2 regions of the Streptomyces sp. NPDC091416 genome follow, and region 2 is predicted to be linked to the other one. Evidence: predicted binding sites of a transcription regulator. Region 2 holds the regulator's gene; the other holds the start of a gene.

Region 1 (3,405 bases), on a different contig from region 2:
GCGGTCGCTGTCCCCGCCATCCTGTCGGCTGGCGTGGCCACCGGGCCAGCGGTTTCCCCGAACGGGGCGGTGGCGGCTCGCGTGTGCGGCCGCCGCGGACCCGCCTCCTGCGCACGCACGCCGCATGCGGACCCGGTCAGGGACGTGGAGCCTTCTCGCCGTGCACCGCGATGTGTTCGGCCGCCAGCCAGGGGGCGAGGTCGTCGACGAGCAGGGACAGGACGGCCGGGTCGGCGCTCGGGGTGCGGCCCGTGCGCGCGGCCAGCCGCATCTGCTCCGCCCGTTCGGGGAGGTGCGGGTGGTAGCGGGCGAAGAGCTCGGCCGACTCCGCCAGATCGCTGGTCCAGCCGCCCCACTGGGGCATGACCAGGGTGAAGCCCGTACGCACGATCCGGCGTGCGACCCCCCGCGTCAGGGTGCGCCGCGCGGCGTCCGTGGTGGCCTCGGCGGCCCGTTCGCGCCAGCGGGGGAGCGCCAGGCACAGATCTCCGTTGGTCTCGCGGGCGAGCAGCGAGGTCGGCCGGTAGCGCGGCAGCCGGGTGGCGAGGTCCTCGCCGAGCAGGGGCGTGCACAGGCAGGCGACGAAGAAGCCCAAGTCATGACGTTCGAGGGTGCTGAGCAGCGTGTTCGTGTCGGAGAGCAGGATGCCGACGCCGTCGATCTCGTCGAACGCCGCGTCCAGGGCTCCCTCCACGGCATCGGCGTCGGCGCGGTCCGCCCCGGTCGGCTTGTCGCGCAGGGCGAGCAGCAGGTCCAGGTCGGAGACCCCGGGCACGGCCGTGCCGCGCGGGATGCTGCCGTAGATGTAGGCGCCGTCCAGCCGCGCGGGACCGAAGACCTCGGCGATCCGGGTACGGGCCGCGGCCACGACCGGTGCGAACGCGGGCCGTACCCGGCCCGGCGACCCCTCCCGTGCGATCGTGCCGTCCTGGTTCAGCCCTCGGACGCCGGTCATGAGGACATCCCGCTCTGCGGGCCCGGGCTCGGGGATGCGAACGTCACGCCCTCGGCTCGCGCCGTGACGTCGGCGTCCGCGCTGATCGCCCAGGCCGCGACCCGCGAGACCACGGCCGCCGGGACCGCCTCGCTGATGCCGGGGGCGGCCGGGATGTCCTGCGTGGCGTGCGCGTCGTGGGGGAGGACGACCCGGTAACCCAGGGCCAGCGCCGTGCGGGCCGTCGCCTGGACGCACATCTCCGACATGACGCCGCAGACGGCGAGAGAGCCGACGCCCGCCGTGCCGAGGACGGAGCCCAGGGACGTCTCCGCGAAGCCGTCGTCCCGCGTCTTGCGGATCACGAACTCCTTGGGTCCCGTCTCGACCGGCAGGTGGAGCGCCCAGCCGGGGGTGTGCGGCTCGTCGCCCGAGCCCGGGGCGCCGTCGTTCTGCAGATGCACGACGAGCGCGCCGCTCCGGCGTGCGCGGGCGATCAGGTCCGCCGTCCGTTCCAGGAGTGCGGCCGCGCCGGGCACGGCCCGGTCGCCGGTCACCCCGGCCTTCTGGACGTCGACGACGAGCAGGGCCTGGGAAGGGAACGCGGCATCGGTCATGGGGTCATCCTGTCCGGTGGCCTCTTCGTGCTCCACGGGATATCGCACGGACCCGGTCCTGGGGCGGAAGGACTAAGGGGCCCGGGGCCGGTGTTGCACCAAGGCGCGGCACGGCAGTCGTGCGCGATCGCTCACAGCGAACGCACTCCCGGGAACATTGCGCGGCTCAGGAGCATTGAGTCTGCATAGCTCAACTTGACTGCCGAAGGGGAGATCATGGCTACTGAGTCCAATGCGGTCACACCGCTCACGCTGCCTGTGCTGCCGCTCGACGACGAGGTCGTGCTGCCCGGAATGGTGGTACCTCTCGACCTGTCCGACAGCGAGGTCCGGGCCGCGGTGGAGGCCGCACAGGCCGCGGCCCGCGAAGGTGGCCGCAAGCCCGAGGTGCTGCTCGTTCCGCGTATCGACGGGACCTACACCGGGATCGGTGTCATCGGGACCGTCGAGCAGGTCGGACGGCTCTCGGACGGCGACCCCGGCGCCCTCATCCGCGGGCGTGGACGCGTACGCATCGGGGCCGGGACCAGCGGGCCCGGCGCCGCGCTCTGGGTGGAGGGGACCCGGGTCGACGGCACCGTCCCCGAGCCGCTCCCCGGAGCCGTCGCCGAACTGGTCAAGGAGTACAAGGCCCTCGCCACCAGCTGGCTGAAGACGCGCGGCGCCTGGCAGGTCGTGGACCGGGTCCAGCAGATCGAGGACGTCTCCGCGCTCGCCGACAACTCCGGCTACTCCCCCTTCCTGACCACCGCACAGAAGGTGCAGCTCCTGGAGACCGCCGACCCGGTCGCCCGGCTGAAGCTCGCCATCCAGTGGCTCGGCGAACACCTCGCCGAGCAGGACGTCGCCGAGTCCATCGCCAAGGACGTCCAGGAGGGCGTCGACAAGCAGCAGCGCGAGTTCCTGCTGCGGCGCCAGCTCGACGCCGTGCGCAAGGAGCTCTCCGAGCTCAACGGCGACCCGGAGGACGAGTCCGACGACTACCGGGCACGTGTCGAGGCCGCCGACCTGCCCGAGCACGTCCGCGAGGCCGCGCTCAAGGAGGTCGACAAGCTGGAGCGTGCCTCCGACCAGAGCCCCGAAGGCCCCTGGATCAGGACCTGGCTCGACACCGTCCTCGAACTCCCGTGGACCGAGCGGACCGAGGACGCGTACGACATCAAGGGCGCCCAGGAGATCCTCGACGCCGAACACGCGGGTCTGCAGGACGTGAAGGAGCGCATCACCGAGTACCTCGCGGTGCGCAAGCGGCGTGCCGACCGCGGGCTGGGTGTGGTCGGAGGCCGGCGCGGCGGTGCCGTACTGGCCCTGGTCGGGCCGCCCGGGGTCGGGAAGACCTCGCTCGGCGAGTCCGTGGCGCACGCCATGGGGCGCAAGTTCGTCCGCGTCGCCCTCGGCGGTGTCCGGGACGAGGCGGAGATCCGCGGCCACCGGCGTACGTACGTCGGCGCGCTGCCCGGCCGTATCGTCCGCGCCATCAAGGAGGCCGGCTCGATGAACCCGGTCGTCCTGCTCGACGAGATCGACAAGGTCGGCTCCGACTTCCGGGGCGACCCGGCCGCGGCCCTCCTCGAAGTCCTCGACCCGGCGCAGAACCACACCTTCCGCGACCACTACCTGGAGGTCGAACTCGACCTCAGCGACGTCGTCTTCCTGGCCACGGCGAATGTGCTCGAAGCCATTCCGGAAGCGCTGCTCGACCGGATGGAACTGGTCCGGCTCGACGGCTACACCGAGGACGAGAAGGTCGTCATCGCCCGCGACCACCTGCTCCCGCGCCAGCTGGAGCGGGCCGGTCTGGAGGAGGACGAGGTCGCGCTCGACGAGTCGGCGCTGCGGAAGCTGGCCGGCGAG
Region 2 (3,405 bases):
GGGCGACCTCCAGCGGCTCCAGGCCGAGTACCAGAACTACCGCCGCCGCGTGGAGCGGGACCGGGTCACGGTCAAGGAGATCGCCGTCGCGGGTCTCCTGTCCGAGCTCCTGCCCGTGCTCGACGACGTCGGCCGGGCCCGTGAGCACGGTGAGCTCGTGGGCGGGTTCAAGTCGGTGGCCGAATCGCTGGAGACGGTCGTCGCCAAGCTCGGACTGCAGCAGTTCGGCAAGGAGGGCGAGCCCTTCGACCCGACGATCCACGAGGCCCTGATGCACTCGTACGCGCCGGACGTCACGGAGACGACCTGCGTGGCGATCCTGCAGCCCGGGTATCGCATCGGCGAGCGCACCATCCGCCCCGCGCGGGTGGCGGTGGCCGAACCCCAGCCGGGGGCGACCCCCGCGGCGAAGGAAGAGAAGGCAGACGACGAGGAGAGCGGTGGCGGCGAGGAGGTCTGACATTCCGTCCGACCACCTGGCAGCACACCACCCGGCCACCCGGCCGGGCGTCCGGAAGGAGGGACGTCGATGAGTACGAAGGACTTCGTCGAGAAGGACTACTACAAGGTTCTCGGCGTCCCGAAGGACGCCACCGACGCCGAGATCAAGAAGGCGTACCGGAAGCTCGCCCGCGAGTTCCACCCGGACGCCAACAAGGGCGACGACAAGGCGGAAGGGCGCTTCAAGGAGATCTCCGAGGCGAACGACGTCCTCGGCGACGCCAAGAAGCGCAAGGAGTACGACGAGGCGCGCGCCCTCTTCGGCAACGGTGGCTTCCGCGCCGGACCCGGCGGCGCCCAGGGCAACTTCAACTTCGACCTGGGGGACCTCTTCGGAGGTGCCCCGGGCGGGGGCCAGCAGGGCGGCGCCGGCGGGTTCGGCGGCGGCGGCCTGGGAGATGTCTTCGGCGGCCTCTTCAACCGGGGTGGCGCGGGTGCCGGCGCCGGCACCCGGGTGCAGCCGCGCCGCGGCCAGGACATCGAGTCCGAGGTGACGCTCAGCTTCACCGAGGCGGTCGACGGGGCCACGGTCCCGCTGCGGATGTCCAGCCAGGCGCCCTGCAAGGCCTGCTCCGGCACCGGCGACAAGAACGGCACCCCCCGGGTCTGCCCGACCTGCGTCGGCACCGGCCAGGTCTCGCGCGGCAGCGGCGGCGGGTTCTCGCTCACCGATCCCTGCGTGGACTGCAAGGGCCGGGGCCTCATCGCCCAGGACCCCTGCGAGGTCTGCAAGGGCAGCGGACGGGCGAAGTCGTCCCGCACCATGCAGGTCAGGATCCCGGCGGGCGTCCTCGACGGCCAGCGGATCCGGCTGCGCGGCAAGGGCGCCCCGGGCGAGCGCGGCGGACCGGCCGGCGACCTCTACGTCGTCGTCCACGTCGACGCCCACCCGGTCTTCGGGCGCAAGGGCGACAACCTCACGGTCACCGTGCCCGTCACCTTCACGGAGGCGGCGCTCGGCGGCGAGGTGAAGGTCCCCACGCTCGGCGGACCGCCGGTCACCCTGAAGCTTCCGGCCGGCACACCGGGCGGGCGTACCATGCGGGCCCGGGGCAAGGGCGCGGTCCGCAAGGACGGCACCCGCGGCGACCTGCTGGTCACCGTCGAGGTGGCGGTCCCCACGGACCTGGGCACCGACGCCCGGGACGCGCTGGAGGCCTACCGGAAGGCGACCGCGGACCAGGACCCGCGGGCGGAGCTGTTCCAGGCAGCGAAGGGAGCTTGAGGTGGACGGCCGACGACGCAATCCGTACGAACTCACCGATGAATCGCCGGTGTACGTGATCTCGATCGCGGCCCAGCTCTCGGGCCTCCATCCGCAGACGCTGCGCCAGTACGACCGCCTCGGCCTCGTCTCGCCCGACCGTACGGCCGGACGCGGACGGCGCTACTCGGCCCGCGACATCGAGCTGCTGCGCACCGTGCAGCAGCTGTCGCAGGACGAGGGCATCAACCTGGCCGGCATCAAGCGCATCATCGAACTGGAGAATCAGGTCGCAGCGCTCCAGCAGCGCGTCGCCGAGCTCTCGGCGGCCGTGGACGGGGCGGCGGTGGCCATGCAGCAGCGCGAGGCCCAGGTGCACGCCTCGTACCGGCGCGACCTGGTGCCGTATCAGGACGTGCAGCAGACCAGTGCGTTGGTGGTCTGGCGGCCGAAGCGGCCGAAGGACTGAAGGACCGCAGGACTCAGCGGAGATCCCTCTGGGGAAGCCCGTGACAGGAGCCCGTCACCCCGGAACGTCGGGGGTGACGGGCTCCTCTGCCGTGTGCGGGGCCGCTGTCTGTGGCGCCGCGGGCTCCTCAGCCGTACGGGACGCCGCGGGCCCTTCAGCCGTACGGGACGCCGCGGGCTCGGCGATGCCGGAGCGGACGAGGAGGGCGCCGAGGTGGGTGCGGCTGGTGGCGTTGAAGGTCTGCATGAGTTTGGCGATGTGGGTGCGGCAGGTGCGGACGCTGATGCCGAGCTTGCGGGCCACCACCTGATCGATGTGACCTTCGACGAGGAGGCGCGCGATGCTGAGCTGGACCGCGGTGACGGTGGCGCCCGCAGGGGTCGGCTGGAGCGGTTCGGTGAGTGGGGTGGCCTGGGCCCACAGGACCTCGTACACCTGGATCAGATAGCGGACGAGCGCCGGGTGACGGATCTCCAGGGCCACGTCGCGCGTGGGGTTGGCGGGGGATGAAGGCCACGGTGCGGTCGAAGATGAAGAGCCGCTCGACGGTCTGCTCGATGGTGCGGACCTCGATGTGACCGGGTGGCACCTCGGCCAGATAGGTCTTGAGCGTCGGGCTGTAGCGCGCCGGGTGCTGGTAGATGTGGCGCAGGGTGGCGCCGCGGTCCACCGTGGACAGGGCGCGTGCCAGCGCCCTCTTGAGCTGGTCCGCCGGGCGGCTGCTTCCCGGCTGCAGGGTGAGGATCTCTTCCTGCGCACCGTCCAGGGCGTTCTGAACGGCCGTCTCGATGAGCGGGATGCCTTCGAGGACGGTGATGGCGAGGTTGGGGTCGGTGCTGGCGACAGAAGCCAGGGGAGCCAGCGAATCCGCGAGCGCGGCGGAGAGCCTGACGCGCTCGTGAATCTCCCGCATGACGGGCTGCAGCAGGTGGGCGAGGGCCGCGGACGGCGGCACCGGCCGGATCCAGTCGTTGTCCTGGGGGTCCGGGTGCACGAGTGCCAACTCGAGCAGGCACGGTGCGGGGCGCAGTGCCGTCCGGGGTATTCGTCCTGCGCGCAGGGCTTCGGTGTACACCGTGACTGCCGCGTCGCACAGGTGGCGGTCCCCGTGCGCGTGCGCCGGTGTGTCCTCATCCCTGCCCATTCGTGACCCCCCACTTTGTGCAGTGCATCAAGATGACGGTGGTGGAAGCGTAGCCCTCGGATCAGTGTGGACCCGTCGGGGGAGCCG

Evidence for each region. Region 2 encodes HspR, which represses chaperone genes until heat shock. Its sites were predicted from a motif close to TTGAGNNNNNNNNNCTCAA; they were not measured.
Region 1: the regulator HspR is predicted to act here: its motif matches at 1,727-1,745, upstream of lon (endopeptidase La).

Annotation. Positions count from the first base shown of each region.
Region 1 is NZ_JBIVTU010000001.1:227,510-230,914, reverse strand. It holds gene ACIQMX_RS00795 (nucleotidyltransferase) at 137-955, opposite strand; gene ACIQMX_RS00790 (cysteine hydrolase family protein) at 952-1,551, opposite strand; gene lon (endopeptidase La) at 1,768-3,405, shown strand, end outside.
Region 2 is NZ_JBIVTU010000016.1:178,069-181,473, reverse strand. It holds gene grpE (nucleotide exchange factor GrpE) at 1-460, shown strand, start outside; gene dnaJ (molecular chaperone DnaJ) at 530-1,726, shown strand; gene ACIQMX_RS35805 (heat shock protein transcriptional repressor HspR) at 1,728-2,174, shown strand; partial or broken gene ACIQMX_RS35800 (LuxR C-terminal-related transcriptional regulator) at 2,229-3,318, opposite strand.